2 regions of the Streptococcus viridans genome follow, and region 2 is predicted to be linked to the other one. Evidence: predicted binding sites of a transcription regulator. Region 2 holds the regulator's gene; the other holds the start of a gene.
The links. Region 2 encodes Rex, which represses fermentation and respiration genes when NADH is low (regulators of the CRP and FNR family bind a similar motif). Its sites were predicted from a motif close to TTGTGAANTANTTCACAA; they were not measured.
Positions count from the first base shown of each region.

Region 1: a site for Rex is predicted at 2,071-2,088, ahead of adhP (alcohol dehydrogenase AdhP). Genes of this name have one in related genera too.

Region 1 is NZ_LR134266.1:412,421-428,902, forward strand. It holds gene EL081_RS02295 (PTS sugar transporter subunit IIB) at 1-590, opposite strand, end outside; gene adhP (alcohol dehydrogenase AdhP) at 937-1,959, opposite strand; gene EL081_RS02305 (Cof-type HAD-IIB family hydrolase) at 2,250-3,062, opposite strand; gene EL081_RS02310 (NCS2 family permease) at 3,327-4,748, shown strand; gene tsaE (tRNA (adenosine(37)-N6)-threonylcarbamoyltransferase complex ATPase subunit type 1 TsaE) at 4,870-5,319, shown strand; gene EL081_RS02320 (GNAT family N-acetyltransferase) at 5,322-5,855, shown strand; gene brpA (biofilm formation/cell division transcriptional regulator BrpA) at 5,852-7,024, shown strand; gene EL081_RS02330 (hypothetical protein) at 7,083-7,379, opposite strand; gene EL081_RS02335 (HIT family protein) at 7,393-7,806, opposite strand; gene EL081_RS02340 (ABC transporter ATP-binding protein) at 7,874-8,605, shown strand; gene EL081_RS02345 (ABC transporter permease) at 8,602-9,657, shown strand; gene ccrZ (cell cycle regulator CcrZ) at 9,698-10,492, shown strand; gene trmB (tRNA (guanosine(46)-N7)-methyltransferase TrmB) at 10,489-11,124, shown strand; gene rimP (ribosome maturation factor RimP) at 11,290-11,778, shown strand; gene nusA (transcription termination factor NusA) at 11,824-12,969, shown strand; gene rnpM (RNase P modulator RnpM) at 12,980-13,276, shown strand; gene EL081_RS02375 (YlxQ-related RNA-binding protein) at 13,269-13,568, shown strand; partial or broken gene EL081_RS10250 (translation initiation factor IF-2 N-terminal domain-containing protein) at 13,585-14,239, shown strand; partial or broken gene infB (translation initiation factor IF-2) at 14,311-16,308, shown strand; gene rbfA (30S ribosome-binding factor RbfA) at 16,382-16,482, shown strand, end outside.
Region 2 is NZ_LR134266.1:929,269-945,750, reverse strand. It holds gene EL081_RS05080 (formate--tetrahydrofolate ligase) at 18-1,688, opposite strand; gene EL081_RS05075 (phosphopantothenate--cysteine ligase) at 1,956-2,642, shown strand; gene coaC (phosphopantothenoylcysteine decarboxylase) at 2,648-3,187, shown strand; gene EL081_RS05065 (ECF transporter S component) at 3,184-3,756, shown strand; gene EL081_RS05060 (phospho-sugar mutase) at 3,911-5,629, shown strand; gene EL081_RS05055 (PedC/BrcD family bacteriocin maturation disulfide isomerase) at 5,739-6,086, shown strand; gene mutY (A/G-specific adenine glycosylase) at 6,266-7,420, opposite strand; gene pta (phosphate acetyltransferase) at 7,512-8,486, opposite strand; gene EL081_RS05035 (RluA family pseudouridine synthase) at 8,507-9,397, opposite strand; gene EL081_RS05030 (NAD kinase) at 9,394-10,212, opposite strand; gene EL081_RS05025 (GTP pyrophosphokinase) at 10,196-10,867, opposite strand; gene EL081_RS05020 (CYTH domain-containing protein) at 10,963-11,529, shown strand; gene EL081_RS05015 (ribose-phosphate diphosphokinase) at 11,592-12,548, shown strand; gene EL081_RS05010 (cysteine desulfurase family protein) at 12,558-13,685, shown strand; gene EL081_RS05005 (DUF1831 domain-containing protein) at 13,675-14,022, shown strand; gene EL081_RS05000 (DUF4649 family protein) at 14,022-14,258, shown strand; gene EL081_RS04995 (redox-sensing transcriptional repressor Rex) at 14,352-14,996, shown strand; gene radC (RadC family protein) at 15,183-15,866, opposite strand; gene EL081_RS04980 (hypothetical protein) at 15,928-16,206, opposite strand.

The sequences.
Region 1 (16,482 bases), 520 kb from region 2:
ATGATCCGATCAGCTTTTGAATCGGGTGTCCAAGCAGTTGCGACTTGTCCATGAAGAAGACGTGTATCTAAGCGGGCAAGGTTAATCTTGAGTTTTCCATCTCCGATAACCGTTCCTTCTGGAATCGCAGCTTGGGCTACAGGAGCAACTGAAGCAGTGCTTGCTTCTTCGACTGGATTCAATTCTTCTGGAAGAGCTTTGATTCCATCTTTAGATTCTTTGATGATGTTTGCAGCAACTTTATCAACGCCAGCAGTTGCATCCATCAAACGCTCTGTATAAGCTTGAATCAACATCGGCAGGTTCAATCCAGTGATGATCGCAAATTTACGATCTGGATTTTCTCCCATAACGCGACTCGCTTGGTTAAATGGAGAACCACTCCAAAGGTCAGCCAAAACCAAGACTTCATCTTCTGCATCAAATGCGGCAACAGCAGCATTGAATTTAGCATAGAGATCATCTGGGCCTTCACTTGGCATGAACGTAACCACTTGAACTTTCTCTTGATCCCCAAAGATCATCGAGCCGGATTGGTGGATTCCAGCTGCAAATTCACCGTGGCTAGCAATAATGATACCAATACTCATTATTGACATTCCTCCTTATAAAATTTGTTTGACTTTCAGTTTAAGAAAACTTTAAGCTTATCTATTATAAAACGTTTTCATGATAAAGTCAATTTTTCAGTACTAAATTAAAGGAAAAAGAGAGGTTTTGATATATTGAATTATTAATATCTATATCTAGCCATTAAATTCGAAAATCCTTTGGAATTCCTTGACAAGAGGGGAATGAAGGGGAACCAAAGTTTCTAAAAAGAGTAGTAGTAGCTTCTAATAGGTAAAATAAAAATATAGCAACCCCTTGCAGGTCCTGTTTGTGAGAAACTAAAAAAGACCAGTCCATTTGGGCTGGTCTAATAGGTTGAGTTGATTAGTTGGTGAAGTCAAGTACCATACGTCCTTGAATGGTTCCGGCTTCCATTTCGTCAAAGACTTTGACAGCATCTTCTACTGGACGTTTTTGAACAACTGGAACGACCAAGCCTTCTGCACCAAATTGGAAGGCTTCTTCCAAGTCTTTACGAGTTCCTACAAGAGAACCGATGACTTGGATACCATCTAATACTGTTTTCACAATGCTGAGGTCCATCATTTCAGAAGGAAGTCCGACTGCAACAACGCGACCACCCGCACGAACTGAATCTACTGCTTGGTTGAAGGCTACTTTAGAAACAGCGGTTACGACAGCAGAGTGAGCTCCACCATTTGTTTTTTCTTTGATCAATCCTGGGACATCTTCGACTTCGTGACCGTTGATGACAAAGTCTGCCCCAACTTTTTTGGCCAATTCGAGTTTATCATTGTTGATATCAACAGCGATGACATGAGCGTTGAAGACTTTCTTAGCATATTGAACAGCCAAGTTTCCTAGTCCACCAGCTCCATAGATAACGATCCATTGTCCTGGTTCAGCTTTGGCTTCTTTGATAGCTTTGTAGGTTGTAACACCGGCACAGGTAATAGAAGAAGCTTGAGCTGGATCTAATCCCTCTGGTACTTTTACTGCGTAGTCTGCAGTTACTATACATTGTTCAGCCATTCCTCCATCAACAGAGTAACCAGCATTTTTTACAGTACGGCAAAGAGTTTCGCGACCAGTTGTACAGTATTCACAAGTGCCACATCCTTCGAAGAACCAAGCAACACTGACACGGTCACCGACTTTTAAACTTGTCACATCTGGAGCAAGTTCTTTAACAATCCCGATTCCTTCGTGTCCAAGAACACGGCCTGGAACTTTACCGAAGTCTCCGTGAGCAACGTGCAAGTCCGTGTGGCAGACACCACAGTATTCGATTTGAACAAGAGCTTCCCCTGTTTCTAATGGGCGCATCTCCTTGTTTGCAACAATTTCAACACCAGTACCTTCTGGATTTACAACAACAGCTTTCATAGTTTTCCTCCTCAAGAGCTTAGTTGAATTAGAGACGGTAATAAAACGAGAAGTAACATCACTTGAATCATTATCGTATGAAACGAGCTAGGCTCCTTTTTTATTTTTGTTATGTTAATTTTATCACAAACTCCATCAGTTAGCAAGCGTTTACATAGAAAATTTTCTGAAAATAAACTTAACTGGTTAAATTATTTTTAGAAAAAGTCCCTATAAAGTTTCGTATGTTTGAGAAAACAAAAAAGCTTGAATCCTTTCTTGTAAAAGGTGATTCAAGCGATTCACTTTATTTATAGGAAGAGTTTTTCTAGTTGACGAGCAACGCCGTCCTGATCATTTGTATACTCGGTTTGTTTATCGGCATAGGGGAGGAGGACAGGATTGGCGTTTTTCATTGCATAACCAGTTCCTGCGAAAGCCAACATGTCTGTATCGTTTTGTTCGTCTCCAAAGGCGATAAGGTCTTTCTGATCAAGTCCGTAAGTCTCGAGGAGATAGTTGAGGGCAAAGGCCTTATTGACGCCTTTTGGAGCACATTCAAGAATGTTGAGGGGACCACCCCAGCTATTGATTTCTAGCTCGTGATGGTAGTAATCACGCATTTCTTCGGCTAAAGCATACTTATCTTCAGCGCGTGTTTGAAAGAGGATGGCATTTGGGTTTTCGGTAACTTTACGAGCTTCGAATTTTGTTTTGGAGGAGATTTTTGAAACCCCAAATAAGGCGGGATCAATCGTATGGTGGTAGGTATGGGTGACATAAAACTTATTTCGGTACTCTCCTGCAATAAAGTCCGCCTGGATGTCATTTTCTCTCTCGACCATATCGAGGAGGTATTTTTTATCAAGGGTCATGGATAGTTCTTTCGACCATTTTTTATTTGGAATATGAGTGAGAGCGCCGTTAAAGTTAATCATGGGACTTTCCAATCCCAATTCCTTATAGATGTGATCTGCCATTCGATAGGGACGCCCAGTTGTAATAATGACCTGGTGGCCTTGTTCACTGACTTTCTGGATGGTTTCAATCGTATAGGATGATAATTTGCTCTCAGAATTTAATAAGGTGCCATCTAAATCGACAGCGATTAGTTTCTTATTCATAGGAAGAATCCTTTCATTTGTATGGTTTTTCGAACTCTAAATAAGGAATGTTTTATAGAGTATAGAGCACCATATTTTAAGACGAATGCTACCATTATACCAGATAAACAGGAAAATTTCAGTCTTTCGAATAGAAGATGATATGACACGAAAGATTGTCCAGATGAATCTCTTGTATAAGTGAATAATATTTGATAAAATATTGGTATTGTTCGTGATTGAATCGCGAGCAGATTTATTTTTTTTAAGGAGTTTATTGGAAAAATGGATAAGTTTTTCAAACTATCTGAACACGGAACGACGGTTCGTACAGAGGTATTAGCTGGTTTAACGACCTTCTTTGCCATGTCTTATATCTTGTTTGTAAACCCTCAAATGCTTTCCCAAACAGGAATGCCTGCTCAAGGAGTATTTCTAGCAACCATTATTGGTTCAGTCGTTGGGACTCTCATGATGGCTTTCTATGCGAATCTGCCTTATGCCCAAGCACCAGGGATGGGCTTGAACGCCTTCTTTACCTTTACAGTGGTATTTGGGATGGGCTATTCTTGGAAAGAAGCTTTGGGAATGGTCTTTATTTGCGGACTCATTTCATTGGTTATTACATTAACAAATGTTCGGAAAATGATTATTGAGTCAATTCCAAATGCTTTGCGTTCAGCTATCTCAGCTGGTATCGGAATCTTCTTGGCTTATGTCGGAATTAAAAATGCTGGCCTGTTGAAGTTTTCAATTGATCCACATACTTATACGGTGGCAGGAGAAGGGGCTGACAAGGCGAATGCGGCAATTACAGCAAATTCTGCAGCGGTCCCAGGACTTGTTAGTTTCAATAGTCCGACAGTCCTCCTTGCTTTGGCTGGCTTAGCTATCACTGTTTTCTTTGTCATCAAGGGCATTAAAGGTGGTATTATCCTTTCAATCCTTACGACAACAGTCCTTGCTATTGTGTTTGGCATTGTTGATCTTTCAACGATTGACTTTTCTAGCACCCATCTTGGAGCAGCTGTCAATGATCTTGGGAAAATTTTTGGTGCTGCACTTGGTTCAGAAGGATTAGGTTCTTTGATTACCAATACTTCTCGTCTTCCTGAAACCTTGATGGCCATCTTAGCATTCTCCTTGACAGATATCTTTGATACGATTGGTACCTTGATTGGTACAGGAGAAAAAGTCGGAATCGTTGCTACAAATGGTGAAAATCATCAATCCGCTAAATTGGATAAAGCCCTTTATTCAGACCTCGTAGCGACATCTGTTGGTGCTATTGCAGGTACTTCGAATGTGACGACTTATGTTGAGTCAGCTGCGGGAATTGGAGCTGGTGGACGGACTGGTTTGACAGCCCTTGTAGTAGCCATCTGTTTCGCAGTGTCAAGTATTTTTAGTCCCCTTCTTGCTATTGTACCGACAGCAGCCACAGCACCGATTTTGATCATCGTTGGGATCATGATGTTGAGTAGCCTGAAAAACATCCATTGGGATGATATGGCAGAAGCTGTACCAGCCTTCTTCACCTCTATCTTTATGGGATTCAGTTATTCCATCACAAATGGGATTGCAGCAGGTTTTATTACTTATACAGTAACTAAACTTGTCAAAGGTGAAGCCAAAGAGGTTCACAGTATGATTTGGATTCTAGATGCTTTGTTTATTCTGAACTTTATCAGTATGGCCTTGCACTAGAATGAACATAGAAGAAAGCTTGGACAAATCGTCCAAGCTTTTTTGATTGTCTCAGGTGAGGCCGAAAGTGATCGACTAAAAATAGTGGGCAAGAATCAATTATTTTTGGTATAATGGAGCAATGAAAAGTCAAAATGAACAAGAGTTGATCGCACTTGGAAAACAGTTGGGTCAACGGTTAGAAAAACAGGATGTCGTGATTCTGACAGGGGATCTTGGCGCTGGGAAAACAACCTTTACAAAAGGTCTAGCTCAAGGGTTGGATATTCGTCAGATGATTAAAAGTCCCACTTATACCATTGTGAGAGAATATGAAGGCCGCTTGCCCTTGTATCACCTGGATGTCTATCGTATTGGAGACGATCCAGATTCGATTGATTTGGATGACTTTTTATTTGGTGAAGGGGTGACCGTTATTGAGTGGGGCGAACTGCTAGAGACCAGTCTTTCTGCTGGATATTTAAAGGTTGAACTGCTCAAGGACGGCGACGGACGTGAGATACGCTTGTCAGCTGTCGGTGAACGTGCAGAACAATTAAAGGACTCATTTCTAACTTCTGTAGGAGCTTGAAGATGGAACAGGTATTGGATCTCTTTTTGAAAGAGGCTGAGGCTTCGGATGCAGAGCGTTTACTTGACTTTTTTAAAGATGTGGCGACTGAATCTGACTTTATGACCTTGGCTCCAGAAGGGCTTGGGATGACCAAGCAAGAGTTAGAAATGTTTGCTGAAGAACAAGCACAAACAGACAACCAATTATGTCTTTTGTTATACTTGAGTGAGGATTTGGTAGGCGTCTTAAATATTGCGGCGGATCAAAATAGGGCCTTGCGTCATATTGGAGATCTCTTTATCGTTGTTCGAAAGGCCTATTGGAATAAGGGCTTGGGTCGTATTCTCCTAGAAGAAGGAATCGCATGGGCAGAAGGTACCAACCTCCTTCGGAAATTAGACCTCAGTGTCCAAGTTCGAAATGAACGAGCCGTCCATCTCTACCAAACGCTAGGATTTGAAATTGAAGGTCTCCGCAAGAGGGGCGTATACAAGGAAGGGGAATATCTGGATGTTTACCTAATGGGTAAACTGATAGATGGACAGAATCTATGATTAAAAAAATTCTATTAATGTTTTTTAGTTTGTTGGCCGTAACGACAATCGGGCTTGGAGCCTATGGGCTGACCATCCTCAATCAGTCGACAAATTCGTTGAGTAAGACTTATAAAGGGATTGGCGATGAAAACAATGTCATCGCAGAAAACAAACCAATGACCATCTTGCTCATGGGGGTGGATACTGGATCAGGCTCAAGAGAGGATCAGTGGGTAGGGAATAGCGATACCATGATTCTCGTGACAGTGAATCCACAGACGCGTGAAACAACGATTATGAGTTTGGAACGGGATATCTTGACCAATATTACGCAAGATGGAGAAACTGTCCAAGCTAAGCTAAATTCGGCTTATGCTCAAGGTGGAGCAGAATTGGCCATTAAAACCATCCAAGATTTGATGAATATTCATATCGACCGTTATGCGATGATCAATATGAAAGGCTTGGTCCAACTGGTTGATAAGGTTGGTGGCATAACGGTGAACAATCCATTTGATTTTGATATTTCGATTGAAGAAAATGAACCGGAATACACAGCGAAAATTCCACCAGGTCGTCAAGAGATTGATGGTGAGCAAGCCTTGGTATACTCACGGATGCGTTACCAAGATCCAGAAGGAGACTATGGTCGTCAAAAACGCCAACGGGAAGTCATCGAAAAGATCATCAAGAAAGTATTGACTTTGGATGGTCTGAGCAACTATCAAGGAATTATTGAAGCGGTTAGTGATAATATGCAGACCAATATCTCCTTGGATACGAATAACTTGATGAACTTGATGGGCTATCGAGATGCCTTGAAGAACATCCGTATGGAACAGTTGAAAGGTGAAGATGCCACCCTAGCGGATGGCGGAAGTTACCAAATCGTTACTTCAGAGCACCTGTTGAAGATGCAGAATATTCTGCGTAAAAGTCTGGGCTTATCACCTGTAAGCAAGCTCAAAACAAGTGCCGTTCTATTGGATGGCGACGAAACTGGGGGAAGCGTTTCATCAGAAAGTGGTGAAAGTCCAGTAGAGGCGAGCCAGGATACTGGTGGAGGATATTATGATCCTTCCTATGTTCCAGAAACTTCTGTAAGCTCAGAAGCAGTTACGCCAAACCAACCACCGACAGTGCCACCTTATACGGATACAACAGTAGCTGGTACCGGAGGAAACTAAGTCAAATACTTCTAAAAATAAAAAGGTTTTGAGACGACTATCTCAAAACCTTTTTTGCTTATTCATGATCATTAGATTTCTCAGACCAAATAGTTTGGATTTGTTCTACAGAAGCGTTGGCTTGCTGAGAGAAGACCCTTGCTTTATAGGAGAAGTCTTCCAGTAGTTGATTTAAAAGGACTCTTTGCTCTTGGATGATTTCAATATTCTTTTTGATTTTTGAAAGGTTTGATTGGATTCCATCCGTGAGTTGCTTGGTTTCGTTGAATTCATTTTTCAGAGGTTCGCGATTTTTAACAAGTTGATAGCTGATGGTTGCTCCAGTCGCAAACCAAATTAGATCTCTTAATTTCATAGTAAGCTCCTTTTTAATGGTTTGAGATATCCTTGGCTAATTGGGCAAGGCGGTCAAAATCAGGCTCGTGGGCAATGAAATCAATCTTTAAATCGTCCTCTTGAGAGTAGCGTGGAAGAATATGCACATGGGTGTGGAAGACAGACTGACCCGCAATTTCTTCCATGTTACTAATGATATTCATTCCTTGAGGCTGTGTAGCACTTTCCACTTTTTTGGTGACTCTTGAAACGATGTTAAAAAGGGCAGCCGTTTCATCTGGTGTCATCTCCAATAGATTACGGGCATGTTTTTTTGGAATCACAAGGGTATGGCCTGGAGTGACCTGTGAGATATCTAAAAAAGCAAGAAAATGGTCATCTTCGTAGACCTTAGAAGCAGGAATTTCTCCGGCAACAATCTTACAAAAAATACAATCCGAAACCATAAATGTACCTCAATTTCGCTAGATTTTGTTATAATATAAGAACATTATACCAGAAAGCTAAGAAAATATGTTAGAAATAAAAAACCTGACAGGAGGCTATGTCAATATCCCTGTCTTGAAAGATGTTAGTTTTGAGGTTGGCGATGGTCAATTAATTGGATTGATTGGCTTGAATGGAGCAGGGAAATCAACGACCATAAATGAAATTATAGGTCTACTGCGTCCCTATGCTGGCGAAATCCGGATCGATGGTTTGACTTTAGCTACTTCTCCAAGTGCTTATCGCCAAAAAATTGGTTATATTCCTGAAACACCGAGCCTTTATGAGGAGTTAACCCTGCGTGAGCATATTGAGACAGTGGCGATGGCCTATGACTTGGATCAGGAAGCAGTTTTTGCGCGTGTGACTCCTCTCTTGAAGCAATTTCGACTAGAGGAAAAATTGGATTGGTTTCCTGTCCATTTTTCTAAGGGGATGAAACAAAAGGTCATGATTATTTGTGCCTTTGCTGTTGATCCAAGTTTGTTTATTGTCGACGAGCCTTTCTTAGGTTTGGATCCAGTTGCGATCTCAGATTTAATTCAATTATTGAAGGTGGAAAAAGAGAAGGGGAAATCTATTTTAATGAGTACCCATGTGCTGGATTCTGCTGAAAAAATGTGTGATGCCTTTGTCATTCTTCATAAGGGGCAGGTCCGTGCTCAGGGGACTTTAGAGGAATTGCGGACAGAATTTGGAATGGCAGATGCCGATTTGAATGAAATTTACCTTGCACTAACAAAAGAGGCGGACCGATGATTGAAGTTTTACAAAAGAGGAAGACGACCTTTCGCAATCAGTGCTTGAAATATTCTCGCTATGTGTTTAATGATCACTTTGTCCTCTTTCTCCTGATTTTTCTAGGCTTTTTAGCGGTTCAGTACAGTCAATTTTTGCGCTCCCTACCAGAAGATAAGAGCCTTCTCCTCCTTCTACTTGCCCTAGCTCCTTTGCTCCTGCTTCCAGTTGGTTCTATCGCTACCTATCTTGAGAAGCCAGACATGATTTTCCTTCTGGCAAAAGAAGAGCAATTGAAAGGCTATTTGAACCAACAAATCTTACGAGCGACTATTTTCTGGGGAATTGTACAAACCCTTGTGCTTGTCCTATTTGTCCCATTGGCTTTGGCTTTAGGACTGTCTCTTACCATTGTAGTGGTTTATTTGGCTGTTCTCTTTTTGTTGAAGGTTCTTATTTTTCAAGGGAAGGGAAAAAGATTCTATAACCAGGCGGGTCTTGATTGGAAGCGAATCGTAGAGCTTGAAAACCTGAGAAAGCAAAGTATTCTAAGATTTTTTGCCCTTTTTACAACAGTAAAAGGAATGACTAACAGCGTAAAACGGCGGGCTTATTTAGATAAGCTGACAAGCATGGTTCCGAAAGTCAGTGCTAAGACCTGGAACAACCTGTATCTCCGTTCTTACCTCAGAAATGGTGACCTGTTTTCCATGAGCCTGCATCTATTAGGACTATCCATCGCTGTCTTTATCTTCATCCCGCAAACGTTAGTAGCAGTGGCCGTCGCGGGTCTCTTGAATTATTTACTTGTTTTTCAATTGCTCGGACTTTACAAGGCCTTTGACTATCAGTATTTGACTCGACTCTTCCCCTTAGAAATTCATGCTAAAACACGAGGCCTTCTTCAAACAGTCCAATCGGTAACTTTGTTTGTGGTTCTCGTTGAGGGAGGCCTGGGATTGGTGGTCTTTGAAGACAAACTTCTCGTCTTGGCCTTGCTAGCTTTCACAGCCTTTTTAGCCTATGGTTATGCACCTTTCAAGGTGAGACGATTAGTTGACGAAACGCCTTAAAATTAGTAAAATAGATGGGAAACTGTTTACGGAGGAATAGATGGACTCGAACGAAAAAGAGCTAACGTTGACCCCAATTGCTGGTAAAAGCGGAAAAGCCTTTATGGGGACTTATCCGGATGGGGGGAAAGTATTTGTCAAAATGAATACAACCCCAATATTAGCGGGGCTAGCTAAAGAACAAATTGCTCCACAACTCTTATGGAGCCGACGCTTACCTGACGGAAATGTGATGAGCGCACAAGAATGGTTAAATGGAGAAATTTTAACTCCGAATGGGATGGGGAAAAAGCAAGTGGTTCATATCCTGACTCGTTTGCACCGTTCACGCCCCTTGATGACACAATTGAGAAAGTTGGGCTACACAGCTGAATCGCCATTAGATTTATTGAATTCTTTGAGCAGTCAGTTGCCAATCGCTTTGCGTCAAAACAATTATTTGCAATCTGTATTAAAGAGTTTACGACAGACTGTTCCAGCTTTTCGAGAAGATTATGCAACCATTGTTCACGGAGACGTCCGTCACAGTAACTGGATTGAAACGGACAGTGGATTTATCTATTTGGTTGATTGGGATTCTGTCCGCTTAACAGATCGGATGATGGATGTGGCTCATGTTTTAAGTCACTACATTCCAGACTCTCAGTGGCAGGATTGGTTGGTCTATTACGGCTACAAATACAACGAAACTGTATTTGGTAAATTGTACTGGTTTGGTCAATACTCTTTCCTTTGTCAGATTGTAAAATACTATGAAAACAATGATTTAGAGAATGTGAACCGAGAAATTTATGCCTTGCGTAATTTCCGGTCAAAATATGGGAAGGAAGCATGAGAGTTAGAAACCGCAAGGGTGCAACCGAATTATTAGAAGCCAATCCGCAATTTGTCATTTTGAAGCCAGAAGAAGCCAAAGGGAAGTGGCATGAGATTTTTGGAAATGACCATCCTATTCATATTGAAGTAGGAAGCGGTAAAGGAGCCTTTATTACTGGAATGGCCAAACAAAATCCAGACATTAACTATATCGGGATTGATATTCAAAAATCAGTACTAAGCTACGCTTTGGACAAGGTGTTAGAAGTTGACGTTCCCAATATCAAGTTACTTTGGGTAGACGGGGATAGCTTGACCAATTACTTTGAAGACGGTGAGATTGATCAATTGTATCTTAATTTTTCAGATCCTTGGCCCAAGAAACGCCATGAAAAACGTCGTCTAACCTACAAGAGCTTCTTAGATACCTTCAAACAAATTTTACCAGAGCACGGGGAGATTCATTTCAAGACGGACAATCGAGGACTCTTTGAATACAGTTTGGTGAGTTTTTCTCAGTATGGAATGACCTTGAAGGGTGTCTGGCTAGATCTTCATGCTAGTGATTTTGAGGGAAATGTCATGACCGAATATGAAAAGAAATTTTCAAGTAAGGGTCAGGTCATTTATCGAGTTGAGGCACAATTTTAAAGTCTAGGTAAGGATCAACGTCTTCTGAAAAGGGAGGCGTTTTTCTTTTGGATGATAGCTGGATGAATCAGGAAGGCGAAATTCTTGCATTTCGACGGAACTTGTGCTAGAATATTTAAAACGAATAGAAAAGGAGAGGCGAAGACACATCTTCGCCTCTTGTCTGTGAGGAGGTGTTGTCCTATCGCAACAATTGTTGAATTAGTAACAGAAATTCTTCAACCAGCCATCCAAGCTCCATTCGAATTGGTGGATGTTGAATATGGAAAGATGGGAGGAGATTATGTTCTAAGTATCTTTGTTGATAAGCCAGGTGGTATTACCCTAAATGATACGGCAGATTTAACAGAAGTGATTAGTCCTCTGTTGGATCAGATTCAACCAGATCCATTCCCAGAACAGTACTTCCTAGAAGTGACGAGTCCTGGTTTGGAGCGTCCCTTAAAAACTAAAGATGCAGTGGAAAAAGCTCTGGGTCAATATATCCATGTCAGCTTGTACAAGGCAGTTGATAAACAAAAGGTCATTGAAGGAACGCTCGTTAAGTTCGAAGATGACCAATTGACCATGGAATACATGGACAAAACCAGAAAGAAAACCATTGAAATCCCCTATAGTCTTGTATCGAAAGCAAGATTAGCTGTCAAATTATAGCAGAAAAGAAAGGAAGGCTCTTAGTAGCCTAAGAGCAAGAAAAGAATGAGTAAAGAAATGCTTGATGCTTTCCGCATCTTGGAAGAAGACAAAGGAATCAAAAAAGAAGATATCATTGAAGCTGTCACAGAATCGTTGCGTTCGGCTTACCGGAGACGATATGGTCAAGCAGAAAGTGCGGCTATCGAGTTTAATGAAAAGACTGGTGACTTCCGCGTTTATACCGTTCGTGAAGTAGTGGATGAAGTATTTGATAGCCGATTGGAAATTAGCCTGAAAGATGCTCTTGCCATCAGCTCTGCTTATGAATTGGGAGATAAAATCAAGTTTGAAGAAGCTCCTGCTGAGTTTGGCCGTGTCGCAGCGCAATCTGCCAAACAAACCATCATGGAAAAAATGCGTAAGCAAACTCGTGCGATTACCTATAACACTTATAAAGAACATGAAAATGAAATCATGAGTGGAACGGTTGAGCGTTTTGATAATCGCTTTATCTATGTGAATTTAGGGTCTATCGAAGCTCAATTGTCTAAACAAGACCAAATTCCAGGTGAAGTCTTCCAATCTCATGATCGCATCGAAGTCTTTGTCTACAAAGTGGAAGATAATCCTCGTGGGGTGAACGTATTCGTAAGCCGTAGCCATCCAGAAATGATCAAACGTTTGATGGAGCAAGAAATTCCGGAAGTTTACGATGGAACGGTTGAAATCATGAGCGTGGCGCGTGAAGCTGGAGACCGGACCAAGGTGGCGGTTCGTAGCCATAATCCAAACGTAGATGCGATTGGAACCATCGTTGGTCGTGGTGGGTCTAACATCAAAAAGATTACTAGCAAGTTCCACCCAGCTCGTTACGATCAGAAATTGGATCGTATGGTTCCAACAGAAGAAAATATTGATGTCATTGAGTGGGTTCCAGATCCAGCAGAATTTATCTACAATGCCATTGCGCCTGCTGAGGTCGATCAAGTCATCTTTGACGAAGAAGACAGCAAGCATGCCCTTGTGGTAGTGCCGGATAGCAAACTATCTCTTGCTATCGGTCGTCGTGGTCAAAACGTGCGCTTGGCGGCTCACTTAACTGGCTACCGGATTGATATCAAATCAGCTAGTGAGTACGAAGAAATGGAAGCAAGTCAAGAGCCTGCTTTTGAAGAAGTAGAAAGTGATTTGGATTCTGTAGACGAATAGGGAGGGAATCATGGTAAAGACAAGAAAAATCCCTTTACGCAAGTCTGTTGTTTCAAATGAGGTCATCGATAAACGAGATCTCTTGCGAATCGTAAAAAATAAAGAAGGTCAAGTTTTTATCGATCCGACTGGAAAAGCAAATGGTCGTGGTGCTTATATCAAGCTGGATAACGAAGAAGCACTTCAAGCTAAAAAGAAGAAAGTCTTCAATCGTAGCTTTAGCATGGATGTGGATGAAGCTTTCTACGACGAATTGATTGCTTATGTGGATCATAAGGTGAAAAGAAGAGAGTTAGGCCTTGAATAAGCAAAAAGTCAGTAATTTATTGGGATTGGCTCAGCGAGCAGGGAAAATCATCTCTGGAGAAGAGTTGGTCATCAAGTCTGTTCAAGAAGGAAAGGCTCGTTTGGTCTTTCTAGCAGATGATGCAGCTGCCAATCTTACCAAAAAAATCACAGATAAATGCCACTATTATGGCGTTCCGGTATTAACCGTGTTTTCAACACTAGAATTAAGCACTGCCATTGGTCGCTCACGTAAGGTGGTAGCCGTGACGGATGCTGGATTTTCAAAGAAAATGAGGTCTCTTATGGAATAGAAGAGGAGGACAGCAATTGTCTAAGAAAAGATTGTATGAGATTGCCAAAGAACTAGGCAAGGAAAGTAAAGAAGTCGTCACACGTGCGAAAGAATTAGGGTTGGAGGTAAAGAGTCACGCTTCTAGTATTGAAGGTGAAGCTGTTGAGCGTTTGGTGAAGAGTTTTGCATCGAAGGCTCCTCAAACTCCTAAAGTGACGGAAGAAAAACAAGTTAAAGTTGCGTCGGTTGCAAAAGAATCCGTTGCAAACAATTCAGATAAAACAACTGAAACAGCTGAAGCATCTGTTGTGAAGCCAAAGAGTCGTAATTTCAAGGCGGAACGTGAAGCCCGTGCGAAAGAGCAGGCGGAACGTCGTCAACAACAAGGAAATCGACCTAAAAAACAACAAAATGACCGTCGGGATGGTGATCGTTTCCAAAACAGAAATGATCGCAAAAACCAAGGTAATGACCGACGAAATCAAGGGAATGATCGTCGTCGCGATCAAGCTGGAAATGGTCAAGGACGTCCAAATCCTCTAAACGGTGCACCGAAGATTGATTTCAAAGCCCGTGCCGCAGCATTAAAGGCAGAGCAAAATGCGGAATATGCCCGTGGTAGTGAAGAACGTTACAAGCAACATCAAGCAGCCAAGGTCGAGCAAGAACGTCAGCAACGTCGTAAGCGCGAAGAGGTGGTTGCAACTGAAGTTGTCGCTCCACAACCAAAGGCGGAACCAGTGAAAGCAACTCCAGTAGCGACTCCAAGTCCTGCAACAGTTGATACACGTCGGAAGAAACAAGTTAGACCAGACAAAAAACGTGAAGATTTTGATCGTGAAGAAGATGGTCCAAGAAAACAACAAAAGAATCGAAGTAGTCAAAACCAAGTGAGAAATCAAAGAAATAGTAACTGGAATAATAACAAAAAGAATAAAAAAGGAAAGAATAACCGCAATGAGGCTCCAAAACCAGTAACAGAGCGTAAATTCCATGAGTTACCAAGTGAACTTGAGTACACAGATGGAATGACAGTTGCGGAAATCGCAAAACGGATTAAGCGTGAGCCAGCGGAAATCGTTAAGAAACTCTTCATGATGGGAGTGATGGCGACGCAAAACCAATCCTTGGATGGCGATACCATTGAACTCCTTTTGGTAGATTATGGAATTGAAGCCAAGAAAAAGGTTGAAGTGGACAATGCCGATATTGAGCGTTTCTTCGTGGAAGATGGTTATCTGAACGAAGATGAGCTAGTGGAGCGTCCACCAGTTGTAACCATCATGGGACACGTTGACCATGGTAAAACAACCCTTTTGGATACCCTTCGTAACTCACGGGTTGCGACAGGAGAAGCTGGTGGAATCACCCAGCATATCGGGGCTTACCAAATCGTGGAAAATGGCAAGAAGATTACCTTCTTGGATACACCAGGACACGCGGCCTTTACTTCTATGCGGGCGCGTGGTGCATCTGTTACGGATATTACCATCTTGGTTGTAGCAGCAGATGACGGGGTGATGCCACAGACCATCGAGGCCATCAACCACTCAAAAGCGGCTAACGTTCCAATTATCGTTGCCATTAACAAGATTGATAAACCAGGGGCAAACCCCGAACGTGTCATCGGTGAATTGGCAGAGCATGGAGTCATGTCAACTGCTTGGGGTGGAGATTCTGAGTTTGTAGAAATCTCAGCCAAGTTCAACCAAAACATCGATGAGTTGTTGGAAACTGTCCTTCTTGTAGCTGAAATCCAAGAACTCAAGGCAGACCCAACAGTCCGTGCCATTGGTACCGTTATCGAAGCGCGTTTGGATAAAGGTAAAGGTGCGGTTGCAACTCTTCTGGTTCAACAAGGTACCTTGAATGTCCAAGACCCAATCGTTGTTGGTAATACTTTCGGACGTGTCCGTGCCATGACCAATGACCTTGGCCGTCGTGTGAAAGTAGCTGGACCATCTACTCCAGTTTCTATCACTGGTTTGAATGAAGCACCAATGGCGGGTGACCATTTTGCGGTTTATGAAGATGAAAAATCTGCGCGTGCAGCCGGTGAAGAACGTGCGAAACGTGCGCTGATGAAACAACGTCAAGCAACCAACCGTGTCAGCCTTGAAAATCTCTTTGATACCTTGAAGGCTGGCGAAGTGAAATCCGTTAATGTCATCATCAAGGCCGATGTTCAAGGATCGGTTGAAGCCCTTGCTGCTTCCCTTCAAAAGATTGAAGTGGAAGGTGTGAAAGTGACCATCGTTCACTCAGCAGTTGGTGCCATCAACGAATCAGACGTCACCCTTGCAGAAGCTTCAAATGCCTTCATCATTGGATTTAACGTCCGCCCTACGCCTCAAGCACGTCAGCAAGCAGAAGCTGATGAGGTAGAAATCCGTCTTCACTCAATCATCTACAAAGTGATTGAAGAAATGGAAGATGCCATGAAGGGAATGTTGGATCCTGAATTCGAAGAGAAGGTCATCGGGGAAGCAGTTATCCGTGAAACCTTTAAGGTCTCTAAAGTGGGTACTATCGGTGGATTTATGGTCCTCAGTGGTAAGGTCACTCGTGACTCCAAAGTTCGTGTCATTCGTGACGGTGTCGTGATTTATGATGGAGCTCTTGCTAGCTTGAAACATTATAAAGATGATGTCAAAGAAGTGACCAACGGTCGCGAAGGTGGATTGATGATCGAAGGCTATAATGATATCAAGACTGATGATACCATCGAAGCTTACATCATGGAAGAAATTAAAAAATAAACTGTTAACTAGGAAGGAAGGGAAGAAATCTCCTATTTCCTAGTTTTTAAAGACAGAGCAGAAAGGAGTTCCTATGGCAAGTCATTTTCGGACAGACCGAGTCGGTATGGAAATCAAGCGGGAAGTCAACGAAATTTTGCAAAAGAAAGTTCGTGATCCGCGTGTCCAAGGCGT
Region 2 (16,482 bases):
AACCTCTATATATTTTTTTAGAACAATCCTAAAGCAGTACCATCTTCTGCCACACCCATGTTCAAAGCAGCAGGACGTTTTGGTAATCCAGGCATAGTCATCACTTCACCTGTCAAAGCAACAATGAAGCCTGCACCAGTCTTAGGTACCAATTCGCGAATGGTAATGTCAAAACCAGACGGCGCCCCGAGGAGACTTGGATCATCTGAGAAACTATATTGGGTCTTAGCCATACAAACTGGCAACTTGTCCCAGCCATTTTTCACGATCTGAGCAATCTGAGTTTTGGCTTTCTTCTCAAAGACAACATTGTCGGCCCGGTAAATTTCTTGGGCAATCTTAGTGATCTTTTCTTCAACAGAAAGGTCATTATCATAAAGACGACTGTAATTGGCTGGACTTGTTTCAAGTGTCTCCACTACTGTTTCTGCTAGGGCCAACCCTCCATCAGCACCATCAGCCCAAACGCTCGCCAATTCAACAGGAACTTGAATAGAAGCACAGAGTTCTTTCAGAGCTGCAATTTCAGCTTCTGTATCTGTGACAAATTCATTAATAGCCACTACTACAGGAACTCCGAATTTACGCATATTTTCTACGTGGCGCTCCAAGTTAGCAAAACCTGAACGAACAGCTTCTACATTTTCTTCAGAGAGAACATCTTTGGCAACTCCACCATTCATCTTCAAAGCACGAATCGTTGCGACAATCACCACTGCAGATGGACTAACAGGAAGATTTGGTGTTTTGATATCCAAGAATTTTTCAGCTCCCAAATCCGCCCCAAAACCTGCTTCTGTCACTACGTAATCGGCTAAACGAAGAGCGGTTGAGGTAGCTAAAACAGAATTACATCCATGAGCAATATTAGCAAAAGGTCCACCATGAACAAAGGCTGGAGTTCCATAGATGGTTTGGACCAAGTTTGGCTTGATCGCATCTTTCAGAATCAAGGCAAGCGCCCCTTCCACTTCCAAATCACGGACATAAACTGGACTACGATCATAGCGGTAACCGATCACAATATTAGCCAAACGACGTTTCAAGTCTTCAATATCTGTCGCCAAGCAAAGGATGGCCATAATCTCAGAAGCAACGGTGATATCAAACCCGTCTTCACGAGGAATCCCATTGAGCGGTCCACCGAGACCGACCGATACGTGACGCAAAGCACGGTCATTCAAGTCCACTACCCGTTTCCAGATAATCCGACGTTGGTCAATGCCTAGCTCATTTCCTTGATGCAAATGATTGTCGATCAAAGCTGAAAGTGCATTATTTGCTGTTGTAATGGCATGCATGTCACCCGTGAAATGAAGGTTGATGTCTTCCATTGGTAGAACTTGGGCATAGCCTCCACCAGCTGCGCCACCTTTAATCCCCATAACAGGACCTAAAGAAGGTTCGCGAATGGCAATCATGGTTTGTTTGCCAATTTTATTTAAGGCATCTGCCAAACCAATGGTGATGGTAGACTTTCCTTCCCCTGCTGGAGTCGGGTTAATCGCTGTTACCAAGATGAGTTTCCCTGGTTCTTCTTTCTGAACGGCTTGGATCTTGTCAAAGGTTAATTTCGCCTTATACTTTCCATAGAGTTCTAGGTCATCGAAGTGAATACCCAATTTCTCTACCACATCTGTGATTGGTTTCAATTCAATACTTTGTGCAATCTCGATATCTGTCTTCATCTGAATCTCCTCACTATTTAATAATCCTATTATACAGAAATTTCACAAGGATATATATTTTAACTCTCAAACTTTTCCCGTTCGTTCGGTTTTTGCTTAGTAATTCTGCTTTTTCAGCCTTTATTCCAATTTCTTATACCCCTCTATATGAAATAACTATGAGTCGCTTAATCGTCTATTCTACCGCCTTTGTATCCCCTTGACCAACAATCGTAAGAGCCATGTTCTTGGCTTTACTACAATATAAAATTCTTGTATAATAAGCCTATGAATATTTTGATTACTTCCGGTGGGACGAGTGAAAAGATCGATCAGGTTCGTTCGATTACCAACCATTCCACTGGTCAACTTGGAAAAATCATTTCCGAACGTTTTTTAGAGGCAGGATTTTCTGTGACTTTGGTGACAACCCCAACTGCGGTTCAGCCCAAAGAACATCCTCATTTAAGAAGGATATTCATCAAAAATGTCGCTGAACTTCAAACCGTCCTTGAGAAAGAAACTCCAACTCACCAGGTGCTCATCCATGCCATGGCCATCTCTGACTACAGCCCTATCTATATGTCAGGTTTCCAGGCTGTCAAAGAAGCTAGCAATTTAGAGCATTTTCTTCATCAATCCAACAAGGAATCGAAAATTTCTTCAGAGGAAGATTACCAAGTTCTCTTTTTGAAGAAAAATCCTAAGTTGATTTCCTTAGTAAAAACGTGGAATCCAGACATTCGCTTGATCGGCTTTAAACTGCTGGTTGGTGTAGCACAGGATCAACTCCTAGCCGTTGCTCGTGCAAGTCTCGAAAAGAATCAGGCAGAAATGATTGTTGCCAATGACTTAAGCGAAATTCAAGACGGAAAACATCGAGCTTACTTAGTTACGAAAGATGCTACTCAAATAGCCGAAACGAAATTGGATATTGCTCAAAAAATTTACCATCACATTAGGAACAAAGGATAAAACCTATGGCGAATATACTACTGGCTGTAACAGGGAGCATTTCTGCCTATAAGGCAGCGGACCTCACCAGTCAATTGACCAAGCTTGGTCACCAGGTAAAGGTTCTGATGACTCCTGCAGCTACAGCTTTTATTACCCCTCTAACCCTTCAGGTCCTCTCCAAACAAGCTGTCCTGGTAGAGATCATGACAGAAGACGATCCAAAACAAATCCAACATATTGACTTGGGGAAAGAGGCCGATCTTTTTCTAGTCGCACCTGCTAGTGCCAATACCATTGCAAAATTAGCCCACGGCTTTGCAGATAATATCGTAACAAGCACTGCTTTGGCCCTCCCGTCTGAGGTGAAGAAATTCCTAGCACCCGCTATGAATACCAAGATGTTGGACCACCCAGCTACACAAAACAATCTTGAAACCCTAAAAAGCTACGGCTACCAAATCATCCCACCGCGCGAAGCTTTACTAGCTTGTGGCGATCAGGGATCTGGCGCTTTAGCTTCCATCGAAACCATTCTAACTACTATACAGGAGTCGCTCTCATGAGAAAATCTTCTTCATCCATTGCACAAATTTCTATCTTCTTCGCTATCATGGTGACCATTCATTTTACATCAACCATGATCTTTCAATTCTTCCCCTTTCTAATTCCACCGACCTTCGTCCATATTCCAGTGGTCATTGCCTCTATTCTTTATGGACCTCGTATTGGTGGGACCTTGGGACTCTTGATGGGACTCTTTAGTCTCACCATCAACACTATCGTTCAGCTACCAAGTAGTTATTTATTCAGTCCCTTTGTTGAAAAAGGAAACATTTACTCTCTGATTATCGTACTGGTTCCCCGTATCCTCATCGGGATCACCCCTTACTTTGTGTACAAGTTGATTCATAATAAATCCGGACTGGCAATCGCTGCAGCGGTTGGATCTTTCACCAACACTTTCTTTGTGCTTTCAGGTATTTTCATCTTCTTTTCAAAAAATTATCCAGGTGGTATCCAAGCCTTCCTCGGTGCTGTTTTAACCACCAACTCATTGATTGAGGTCCTAGCGACAGTCATTCTGACACTAGCTATCATCCCACCTCTCTCAAAAGTTAAGAATTCATTATAAGTCATTTTCGTTTATCACACTTTTCAAATGAAGGTGTGATTTTTTGTGGACACTCAACATATAAATTTGAAAACAATTGCTATTGAATCTAGTTTTTTCAGAAAAAAAATGCTATAATGTAAGCGATTAATTTATAGAAATAAGGAGTTGCACTATGACTTACCAAGAAAACTTCCAAAAATGGGCTGATTTCGCTGACCTACCAGATTATCTTCGTCGTGATTTGGAAAACATGGATGAAAAAACGAAGGAAGATGCCTTCTACACAAACCTTGAATTCGGTACCGCTGGTATGCGCGGATTGATTGGTGCTGGGACTAACCGTATTAATATCTACGTTGTTCGTCAAGCAACTGAAGGTTTGGCTCGTTTGATCGAATCTAAAGGTGGAAATGAAAAAGAACGTGGTGTAGCCATCGCCTACGATAGCCGTCACTTCTCTCCAGAATTTGCCTTTGAATCAGCAGCCGTTCTTGCAAAACACGGTATTAAATCCTATGTCTTTGAAAGTCTCCGTCCAACTCCAGAACTTTCATTTGCTGTTCGTCACCTCAACTGTTTTGCAGGGATCATGATTACAGCTAGCCACAACCCTGCTCCGTTTAACGGATACAAGGTTTACGGTGAAGATGGTGGCCAAATGCCTCCACACGACGCGGACGCTTTGACAACCTACATCCGTGCCATCGACAATCCATTCGCTGTAGAAGTTGCGGATGTTGAAGCTGAAAAAGCAGCTGGTTTGATTGAAGTCATCGGTGAAGCTATTGATGCTGAATACCTCAAAGAAGTCAAAGACGTGAACATCAATCCTGCCTTGATTGAAGAATTCGGTAAAGACATGAAGATTGTCTACACTCCACTTCACGGTACTGGTGAAATGTTGGCTCGTCGTGCTCTTGCTCAAGCAGGATTTGACTCTGTTCAGGTCGTTGAGTCTCAAGCAACTCCAGATCCAGACTTCTCAACAGTAAAATCTCCAAACCCAGAAAGTCAAGCAGCTTTTGCACTTGCTGAAGAACTTGGTCGCCAAGTAGGCGCTGATGTTCTTGTCGCAACTGACCCTGACGCTGACCGTGTTGGTGTTGAAGTCCTTCAAAAAGATGGTAGCTACCTCAACCTTTCAGGTAACCAAATCGGGGCCATCATGGCGAAATACATCTTGGAAGCCCATAAAAATGCTGGTACTCTTCCAGAAAATGCAGCCCTTTGCAAATCGATCGTATCAACTGACTTGGTAACGAAGATTGCTGAAAGCTACGGCGCAACTATGTTCAACGTTTTGACTGGTTTCAAATTCATCGCTGAAAAGATTCAAGAATTTGAAGAAAAACACAATCACACTTACATGATGGGATTTGAAGAAAGCTTTGGTTACTTGATCAAACCATTCGTACGTGATAAAGATGCGATTCAAGCTGTCCTTGTCGTTGCTGAGCTTGCTGCTTACTACCGCTCTCGTGGTTTGACACTTGCTGACGGTATCGAGGAAATCTACAAAGAGTACGGCTACTATGCTGAAAAGACAATCTCTGTTACCCTCTCTGGTGTTGACGGTGCTGAGCAAATCAAGGCGATTATGGCAAAATTCCGTGAAAACGGTCCAAAAGAATTCAATGCAACAGCAGTTTCAATCACTGAAGATTTTAAAGCACAAACATCTACTGCTGCTGATGGCACTGTAACAACCTTGACAACTCCTCCAAGTGATGTATTGAAATACACACTTGCGGATGGTTCTTGGATTGCCGTTCGCCCTTCAGGTACAGAACCAAAAATTAAGTTCTACATTGCCGTTGTTGGTGAAAGCAACGAAGATTCTCAAACTAAAATTGCTAACATCGAAGCTGAAATCAATGCCTTTGTAAAATAAGAAACCACAAAAGATGAGATCAACCAATCTCATCTTTTTTTCGTATCAAAATACAGCATTTTTTCGCCCTTTATGGCATACTAGATTTATAAGAAAGCGAGGTAATCTCATGGAACAATTTTTAGAAGATATTAAAGATCTTGAAGTAACCACTGTTGCGCGTGCGCAAGAAGCCATCGACCAAAAAGAAACAGCAACCTTCTTTATTGGACGTAAGACTTGCCCATATTGCCGTAAGTTCGCTGCTAAATTAGCAACTGTAGTAGCCGAAACTAAAGCTCATATCTACTTCATTAATAGTGAAGAACCAAGTCAACTAGACGCTTTACAAGCCTTCCGTTCAACTTACGGCATCCCAACTGTCCCAGGATTTTTACATGTCAAATCCGGCGAAGTCACTGTTCGTTGCGACTCATCCATGTCTGAAGAAGAAATCAAAGCATTCGCTCATCTATAAAAAATTGAGGCTGGGACAAAAGTCCTAGCCTCTCAATTGTTTTTGGATTGTCGAGCAAGACGCAGTGGTTGAGTGGGCTCTACTACGCTGATTTCATCTGCTTTTAAAGCCCTACTCAACTGTGCGGAGGTGGGACGACGAAATCGAATTCTAACGAATTACCGATTTCTGTCCCACTCTCAATTTTCATTTTCTGTAAAAGTCGTCCAAATCTTTTGCTGGGGTTTGGCAAAAGGATAGGCCGAAAATTCTTCTGGTTGCAACCAAACAGTCGATTCACTGGTTGCTTGTTCTCCTTCTTTTACTAGGCCGTAACGAAGTTGAACCTGCCACTTGCGATGCGAAAAGACATGCTGGACCATGGGATAAGTTCTCTCTTGCCAATCAATGACCAAGTCATAGTCCTGTTCAAAGGAGAGAATCTCTAAATTGTCCTCTGCTTGTTCTTTCTCATCCAGTAGAGACAATTGGCCCAGGTTCTCAGTTAGACTATCCACTTCAATCAAGGGAAAATGCCAGAAGCCTGACAAGAGTCCTTCCCGCTCATTTTTTTCCAGCAGGTAGCGCCCTTGACTATCCTTGATAATAAAGGCTGTAAGATAGACTGGTACTGGTTTCTTCTTAGGAGCCTTGATGGGATAGCGATCCATGGTCCCATGCTGATAGGCCGCGCTAAACTCTTTTACAGGGCTCTCTTCGGGCCGTGGATTGACTGGTGATTCAATATCTGAGCCCAGATCCATCAAAGCCTGATTGAAATCACCCGGGCGGTCTGGATCGATCAAGACTTCCATCATGGCGTGAAAAATCTTGCGATTGGTCGGGACTCCGATATCGTAGTCCACCTCAAACAAACGAGCTAAAACCCGCATGACATTGCCATCCACTGCTGGCTCTGGCAAGCCAAAAGCAATACTCGTAATGGCACCAGCTGTATAAGTTCCAATTCCCTTGAGTTTTGAGATAGCCTCATAGCTTGATGGGAAAACATCCCCATGGTCCTCCATGATTTGCTGAGCAGCTTTCTGCATGTTGCGGACCCGTGAGTAATAGCCCAAGCCCTCCCAAGCTTTTAAGAGCTTTTCTTCTGGAGCCTGAGCCAGATCCGCAATCGTCGGAAACCAGTCTAAAAAACGCTCATAATAGGGAATAACCGTATCGACACGTGTCTGCTGGAGCATAATCTCTGAGATCCATATTTTATAAGGATCCTGTGTCCGTCTCCAGGGGAGATCTCGTTTATTGGCATCATACCAGGCTAATAACTTTTCTCGGAAAGAGGCAATTTTTTCCTCCTCCCACATGATAATCCCGTAATCTTTTAAATCCATCATATTCCTAGTATACCATAGAATGACTTCTACTTTAGAGATTCTGACTCTACCATAAAAAGGCCTAGGAAACACCTAAGCCTTTCAATCATTCTTATCGTTCCACAGCTTGAGCTGCTGTGATCAAGGTCAATTTGTAAACGTCATCTGCATTACATCCGCGAGAAAGGTCGTTAACTGGTTTGTTCAACCCTTGCAAAACTGGTCCTACTGCAGCAAAGCCACCGAGACGTTCTGCCATCTTGTACCCAATGTTACCCGCCTCAATACCTGGGAAGATAAAGACATTGGCTTGTCCTGCCACCTTGCTTCCTGGAGCTTTCAATGCTGCTGTTTCTGGTACAAAGGCAGCGTCAAATTGCAATTCCCCATCAATTTCAAGGTCTGGACGAAGTTCATGAGCGATTTTTGTTGCTTCCACAACTTTATCAACACTTTCACCGAAACCAGAACCTTTGGTTGAATAGCTCAACATGGCGATTTTCGGATCGATGCCAAACATCTTGGCTGTGATAGCAGAGTTGATGGCAATTTCAGCCAAGCCTTCAGCATCTGGATTGATGTTAATCGCACAGTCTCCAAACAAGTAACGTTCAGAACCACGAACCATGAGGAAGGCACCTGAAGTGCGTTTGACATTTGGACGAGTTTTGATAATTTGAAGGGCTGGACGAACAGTTGCAGCTGTTGAGTGAATGGCACCTGATACCATACCATCAACGATTCCCAGATGTACCAACATAACACCAAAGTAGTTGACATCGTCTTGCAAAATTTGACGCGCTTCTTCTTCTGTCATTTTACCCTTCCGACGTTCTACCAAGGAAGCTACCATCTCATCAAAGCCTGCGTAAGAATGCGGGTCGATAACTTCGTATCCTTCCATAACTCCTTCAATTTCAAGGTAAATACGAATTTTATCTGGATTACCAAGCAAGACAGGTGTAACGTCTGTTTCTTTGACAATGCGTTTTGCTGCTTGCAGAATACGAGGCTCTTCCCCTTCAGGTAACACAATACGAGCATTCTTACCAACGAGGTTGGTTTTGAGGCTTTCAAAAACTTCCATGAGTTTCTCCTTTGAAAAAATTAAATATTTGATAACTGTTTTAAGACTTGGCTAAAATCATCTGGCAGAGAGCTTTCAATTCGGAGCTCCTCATCCAAAAAAGGATGATAGAAAGCCAAGGAATGGCAATGCAAGGCTTGTCGAAGAATCCCATCTTCTAACGAACCTCCATAGAGGTCATCTCCCAAAAGTGGAAAACCAATATGAGAAAAATGAACGCGAATCTGATGGGTCCGGCCTGTATGCAACTGGATATCCACCAGATGAATATCACCGAAAGACTGAACAATTTGGTAGCTGGTATGAGCATACTTACCACCTTTTGCTACTTTTCGGGTAATAATGGAGTCTTCATCACGCGCAATGGGAGCAATGATATCCCCTTTACTTTCCAACTCCCCCTTACCCTTTACCAATGCAAAGTAACGTTTTTGAATGGTCTTAGCCTGAAGTTGTTTATCTAAGCGAGCATGGGCATAGCCATGTTTGGCAAAAAGCATGATCCCACTGGTATCCTTGTCTAAACGGGTGACAATATGAACGAGCTGATTTTCATACTGATTGCGAACATAGTAACCCTTGACAAAGTTCGCAATGGTATTGGAATGAAGGGAGCTAGGAATGGATGCCACTCCTGCTGGTTTGTTGATAACCAAGAAATGATCGTCTTCGTACAAGATTTCCAAATCACGATCAATGGCTTCCAAGGCTTCATAACCTTCCTCAGAGGGAATATCAATCGTTACCTTGTCTCCGATATCCAGAAGATAAATGGCATTTTGTTCGACGCCATTGACTAAAATCTGACCTCCAGAAAACTTGATCTTGGCCAATAAGCCTTTTGAAACCTGATGTTTCTTCAGAAAGGTTTTAACCTTGACATGTTCATCTGCAATAAATTCGAACCTCATTCGTCAATATCTCCGATAAAGGCATCCTTGACCCGATTCCAGAAACTGGTATGGCTTGGGCTCGCTACGAAATTGATCTTGTGGTTATCAATCTGGTACTCGATATGGGCGATATTTCGATAGGAATAGGTTGAATTATCAACAGAGAGAATGTGAAAACCTGGCCGGCTAGGAGTGATTTCAATCTTATCTTTTTTGGGAACAATAATCGATGACCCCAAAGTTCGATAGACACGATTATTCAGACTAGCGATTTCAGCAATCTGAAGCGCTTCGATCGTCGGGTGAAGCACAGCTCCTCCCAAAGATTTGTTATAAGCTGTGCTACCTGTAGGGGTCGAAACCGTAATACCATCCCCTCTGAATCGCTCAAAATGAACGCCATTGATGGTTAAATCAGCCACCATAGTTCGATCGCTACGTTTGATTGTCGCTTCGTTAAGGGCTCGCATAATCTTCGTATCCCCATTATCAAAAGTCACTTTGACATTAAGGATTGGGTAAGATACCTTGGCACCTGTATCGAACTTGAGATTTTCTACCAACTTGTCAATCTCATCATCTAAATAGTCCGTATAAAATCCAAGATGCCCCGTATGCACCCCAACAAAACGAACCCGATCCAATTGACTCTCGTACTTATGAAAAGCCGAAAGCAACATGCCATCCCCACCGATAGAGATCACGATATCCGGATGCTTCTCAGTTAAGATAAAATTATTCTTTTTTAATTTATAACGAAGTTGTTGAAAAACCTCTTCGCTCTGGCGTTTTCGATTCCGAATAATCGAAACCTTTTTACCTGTAGTCCTCATCTGTATCATCACTATTTCCGACGCCATCGTTTAATTTACGATGCATTGGATCAAAAAGAGCTTGCGCCTCCTGAATGGCATCACGAATGGCACCCATTTCCTCATCGAGTTGATAAGCCAAATTCGCGGTGACTTCAAGACGCTTCTTAATCTCGTCCGGAAAATCTCCTTTATATTTGTAATTTAATGAGTGTTCAATGGTGGCCCAGAAATTCATAGACAAAGTACGAATCTGAATCTCTGCCAAAATCGTTTCATAGCCATTAATGGTATCTACTGGATACTCTACCACTACATGATAGCTTCGATACCCACTTGATTTCTTGTGACGAATATAGTCTCGTTCTTGAACCACGCGCATATCCTGACGCTTCCGCAAGACTTCTAGGACTTCGTCTACGTCATCTACAAATTGAACCATGATCCTCAGACCAGCAATATCTTGCATATCTTGAGCCAGGTTCTCTTCAGATATACTTCTGCGTTCCATCTTTTCGAGAATACTCTCAATCGGCTTCACACGACCGGTCACAAACTCGATTGGGGAATGCTTTTGTTGTTTGCGATACTGCTTTCTTATCCCACGAAGTTTAATCTTCAACTCCCCAACTGCTTGGATATAGGGATCTAAAAAATTTTCCCAATCAATCGCCATTGAATCACCTTGTCATCTCAAAGTTTTTTGTATAAAATAAACACATCTATTATTATATCATAAAGAGCTTGCAAACGAAAGAAAAGGACGTAGCTATGAATCATTTAGAAATTGAATTTAAAACCTTACTAACCAAAGAAGAGTACCATTCTCTAGAAGACTTTTTCAAGGACCAACCTCCTATCCGACAAACCAATCACTATATTGACACGCCCGACCAAGCTATCCGGAATCATCGGATGGCCTTGCGAATTCGTACCTTAGCTGATCGGGCTGAGCTAACCCTTAAAGTACCGCAAGATGCGGGACATTTTGAATACAATCAAGCCCTTACTTTTGAACAAGTAGAAGCCTTTCTCTCCAAGAAGAAACTCCCTCAAGGTGAGATTGCCAGCTTTCTCACTGATTTAGACATTCCACTAAATTCCTTAGATGTCTGGGGAAGTCTAGAAACAGAGAGACGGGAGAAAAGAATCCCTAAAGGATTATTAGCTTTTGACCGTAGTCGGTATAACTCTATCGAGGACTATGAGTTAGAAATGGAGGTGGATGCTGCTTCAGATGAAACTTATTTTCACGAATTTCTCAAGGAAAAACAAATTGAATACAAGTCAGCAAAAAGTAAAGTAGCAAGATTGGCTCAAAGTTTGCTAAAAAGCTGAAATTACTGAATTTTTTTGCTAAAATAAGACTAGACAAAAATATCTAAATGAGGATCAAATACATGTCAGAAAAAAACAATATGAAGCTCTTCGCACTCAACTCCAACCAAGAAATTGCACAAAAAATTTCGGAAGTTGCTGGCATCCCACTCGGAAAGCTTTCTTCACGTCAATTCTCAGATGGTGAAATCCAAATTAATATCGAAGAAAGTGTGCGTGGATATGATATTTACATCATCCAATCTACTAGCTTCCCAGTGAACAATCACTTAATGGAATTGTTAATCATGGTAGATGCTTGCCAACGAGCAAGTGCCCATACCGTAAACGTGGTCCTTCCATACTTTGGGTATGCTCGTCAAGACCGCACTGCTGCTCCTCGCGAACCAATTACAGCAAAATTAGTTGCCAACATGCTTGTCAAGGCAGGGGTAGACCGTGTTGTAACCCTCGATCTTCATGCGGTTCAAGTACAAGGCTTCTTCGATATCCCAGTAGACAACTTGTTCACGATTCCTCTATTTGCTGATCACTATATCAAACAAGGTTTAACCGGTTCAGATGTAGTGGTTGTCAGCCCTAAAAATTCTGGAGTGAAACGCGCACGCAATCTTGCAGAATATCTAGATGCCCCAATTGCTATCATCGACTACGCCCAAGACGACTCTAGCCGTGACGAGGGCTACATCATCGGGGATGTTAAAGGTAAAAAAGCAATCCTGATCGATGATATTTTGAATACAGGAAAAACCTTCTCTGAGGCTGCAAAAATTGTTCAACGCGACGGCGCTACTGAGATTTATGCCGTTTCTAGTCACGGACTTTTCGTTAAAGGAGCTGCAGAATTACTAGACCAAGCACCGATTAAAGAAATTTTAGTTACAGACTCTGTAGCAACCCAAGAACAAAAACCAAAAAATGTAAAATACATTACTGCAAGTGATTTGATTGGGGATGCCCTTGTACGTATCCAAGAGCGTAAACCAGTTAGTCCACTCTTTGCATACCACAAGAAATAAGGTGATATCGTGATTTATTTTGACAATGCGGCAACCACTCCCCTAAGCCCAGGAGTAATCAAGGTGATGACAGAAACGATGGAGACCAGTTTCGGAAATCCCTCTAGCCTCCACTCCCATGGTCGTCAAGCGAAAAAGATTCTTAGAGATGCTAGGGAATGCGTTGCAACTTGTTTAAAGACCTCTAGTCAACAGATTATCTTCACTTCTGGCGGGACCGAAAGTAATAACACTGTTATAAAGGGCTACTGTCTCAAACATAGACAGCAAGGGAAGCATATTATTACCACGGCTATTGAGCACCATGCCGTTTTGGAACCGATTGAGTACTTGGTCGAGGAGTTTGGGTTTGAAGTGACCGTTATTCAACCCGTTGATCAAAAGATTCGTCCTGAAGATATTCGTGCTGCACTTCGTCCCGATACTATTTTGGTATCCACCATGTATGCCAATAACGAAACAGGCGATCTCTTACCCATCAAGGCCATTTCTGACCTTTTAAAAGACCATCCTGCTGCTTTTCATGTCGATGCTGTCCAGGCCGTTGGTAAACTTTCTATAGCACCAGAAGAGCTAGGAATCGATTTCCTAACCGCATCCGCCCATAAATTTCATGGGCCAAAAGGGGTTGGCATCCTCTATGCTAGAAAGCCTGACTTTTTCAATCTCTTACACGGGGGTGACCAAGAAGACAAGCGTCGGGCTAGTACAGAGAACTTGATTTCAATTGCTGGAATGGCTCAAGCCCTCAAAGAAGCAACTGATCAGTTAGAAGCAAATTATCAGTATATTCAGAGCTTATCTGAACGTATCCTAACTGGTCTAGAAGATCTAGATTTCTATCTGAATAGCACAGACACTAACCTTCCTCATGTCTTAAATATTGGCTTTCCTGGTATCAGCAATGATATCTTACTGCTTCGTTTAGACATGGCAGGTATTTCAGTCTCAACCGGCTCCGCTTGTACAGCAGGAACTGTTCAACCAAGTCATGTCCTTGCAGCTTATTACGGCGAAGATTCGCCTCGCTTGAAGGAATCTATTCGCATTAGTTTATCTGAATTCAATACTTCTGATGAAGTCGATATTTTTATTACAACCATTCACAAAATTTTAGGAGAATTACATGGCATTTGAAACTTCTGTCTCATTAACAGACTGCGATTACACATACGCAATCCATCCAAATATTAAAAAATATACCCTACGCGACAATACCTTTGCCCAAACAAAGGTTGGAAACTACGAATTAAATCGTCTATTAGAAGCTGTTCCAAATAGCGGAGATGGCTTTAAGCTAAAAATTATTATCAATAAGGATTTAACAGGATTTAAAATTAACATTACTGACAAGTCAGGCCTTCGTTTGGTAAATATTTTTAAAAATCCAGAAAACAAAATCATCCAACAAAAATTCTACTTCCTCATGGACAGTTTAGTTGAGCGCGAAATCTTTGAAAGGATTGAAAAGTAATGACCAATGCTCCTCTAGTCCTCACCTATTTGGATGCATACCAAAAGGAACGTCAGATTAGCTACGATAATTTGGATCACTGTCTACTAGCTTTTTCAGGCTGTGTGACCCTTCCAGATTCCTATCAGGTTGTTTCCGTGACCTACAAGGGGCAAATTTTACCTTTCACTGGAAGAATCGGTGACTTCTATCGCTATCTGATTCAGTTTGATCAGAGTTTAAGAAATTCCAACTAACAAAGAAAAGCACCATTTTGGTGTTTTTTTAGTAGAAGATAGTTGCTTTATTCACAAACTTTTTATAAAATAGATTTGAAAGGTTGTGATATTGTGAAACAAGATAAGACTAATCCAATTCCTCGTGCTACTGCCAAACGACTCTCTCTGTATTACCGCATTTTTAAACGCTTTAATGCAGAGAAGATCGAGCGAGCAAATTCAAAACAGATTGCTGAAGCCATCGGTATTGACTCCGCGACTGTTCGTCGCGACTTCTCCTACTTCGGAGAGTTAGGACGACGTGGTTTTGGTTATGATGTCAAAAAGTTAATGAACTTCTTCGCAGATCTCTTAAATGATAACTCCATCACCAATGTTGCTATCGTCGGGATTGGAAATATGGGAAGTGCCCTGCTTCACTATCGCTTCCATGAGCGAAACAAAATGAAGATTGTCATGGCATTTGATACGGATGATCATGACTTAGTAGGTACTAAAAGTAAAGATAACATTCCGATTTACGGCATCTCAACACTAAAAGAAAAACTAGAGGGACAAGAGATTCAAACAGCTATTTTAACCGTTCCAAGTGTAAAATCTCAAGAAGTTGCAGATTTACTGGTTGAAGCTGGTATCAAGGGAATCCTTAGCTTTTCTCCAGTACACCTAACAGTTCCAAAGGATGTGGTTGTCCAATATGTCGATCTAACCAGCGAACTGCAAACCCTTCTCTACTTTATGCGCAAAAATTCATGATAAGCAAGAGAGTGGGACAGAAATTGGTAATTCGTTAGAATTCAATTTCGTCGTCTCACCTCCGCACAGTTGAGTAGGGCTGTAAAAGCTGATGAAATCAGCATAGTAGAGCCCACTCAACAACTGCGTCTTGCTCGATAATCCAAAGACAATTGAGAGGCTAGGACTTTTGTCCCAGCCTCTTTTCTATACCAATAAATCTGTCTCCTCCCGGTAGCTGTAATAATCATCAGTTGAAACAATCAGATGGTCAAGAAAAACAATTCCTAGACAATTGCAGGCTTCAATCATTTGTTGAGTGACGCCATCATCATTCTTGCTCGGATGAATGATTCCGGATGGATGGTTGTGAACTAAGATTAAGGACGTCGCCATATGCTTGATGGCATAGTGCAATATCTCTCGAGGTTCTGCAATGCTACGATTGACTGTACCGATAAAAATCACTTGTTGATGAATAATTTGATTTTGGGTATTCAGATACAATGCCAGTAAATGCTCCTGTTTCTCATGGCCTATTTTTTGTTGCATCATTTTTGCCAGCTTCTGACTACTCATGATTTGTTCCGTTTCAATCACTTGTGAGGTCTGGATTCGTTTCCCAAGTTCCATAGCAGCTAATAGCTCAATGGCCTTAACTTTTCCAATTCCTGGAACTTCCTGTAACTCCTGAAAGCTCATACTAGCCAGTTCCTTTAAACTCTTTAGCGAGCCCAACAAGTCTTGAGCAATCTCGTAGACTGTTTTATTTTTGTTCCCCGTCCGTAATAAGATGGATAGCAATTCTTGATGACTGAGCTTATCAGGGCCTTCTGTTAGCAAACGTTCTCTAGGTAAAAGACCAGATTCTTGAAATACAATATGATACATAAAAACCTCCTCAATTAATAATTCGCAATTGAGGAGGAAAATGGATGATTCTGTATAAAATTTATATAGGACAAACTACTTCCCTTAGGTTTTCAAGGATTCGATTTTCTTCGTTTGAAAAGTTAATTCTATAGCCTTCTTGCACTTGTTCCAAAGTCGCTAGGAATTGACGAATTTCGTATCGAATTAAGTGCTCTTGATTATCAGGAAGGTTTTTAATGGTTTCAAAGACCTGTTCAACCTCGTAGATCCCCTTGGTAATGAGCCCCGTTTTTGGAAAATCATTGACCAGTAAGCCATAGAAGTTTCTTAACAAAGTATAGATATCTTCTGTGTGCATTCGGTTCCTCCAAGCTTCTTTCTATCACTCTTCTATTATAAAATAGAAAGCATGCAAAAATATGTCAGTCAGGTAACATTTTATGACTATCCTCTTACAAGTTGGCAGAAAATTAACAAAAAAAGAGGCTGGGACAAAAGTCCTAGCCTCTCAATTGTCTTTAAATTTTCGAGCAAGACGCAGTGGTTGAGTGGGCTCTACTACGCTGATTTCATCAGCTTTTACAGCCCTACTCAACTGTGCGGAGGTGGGACGACGAAATCGAATTCTAACGAA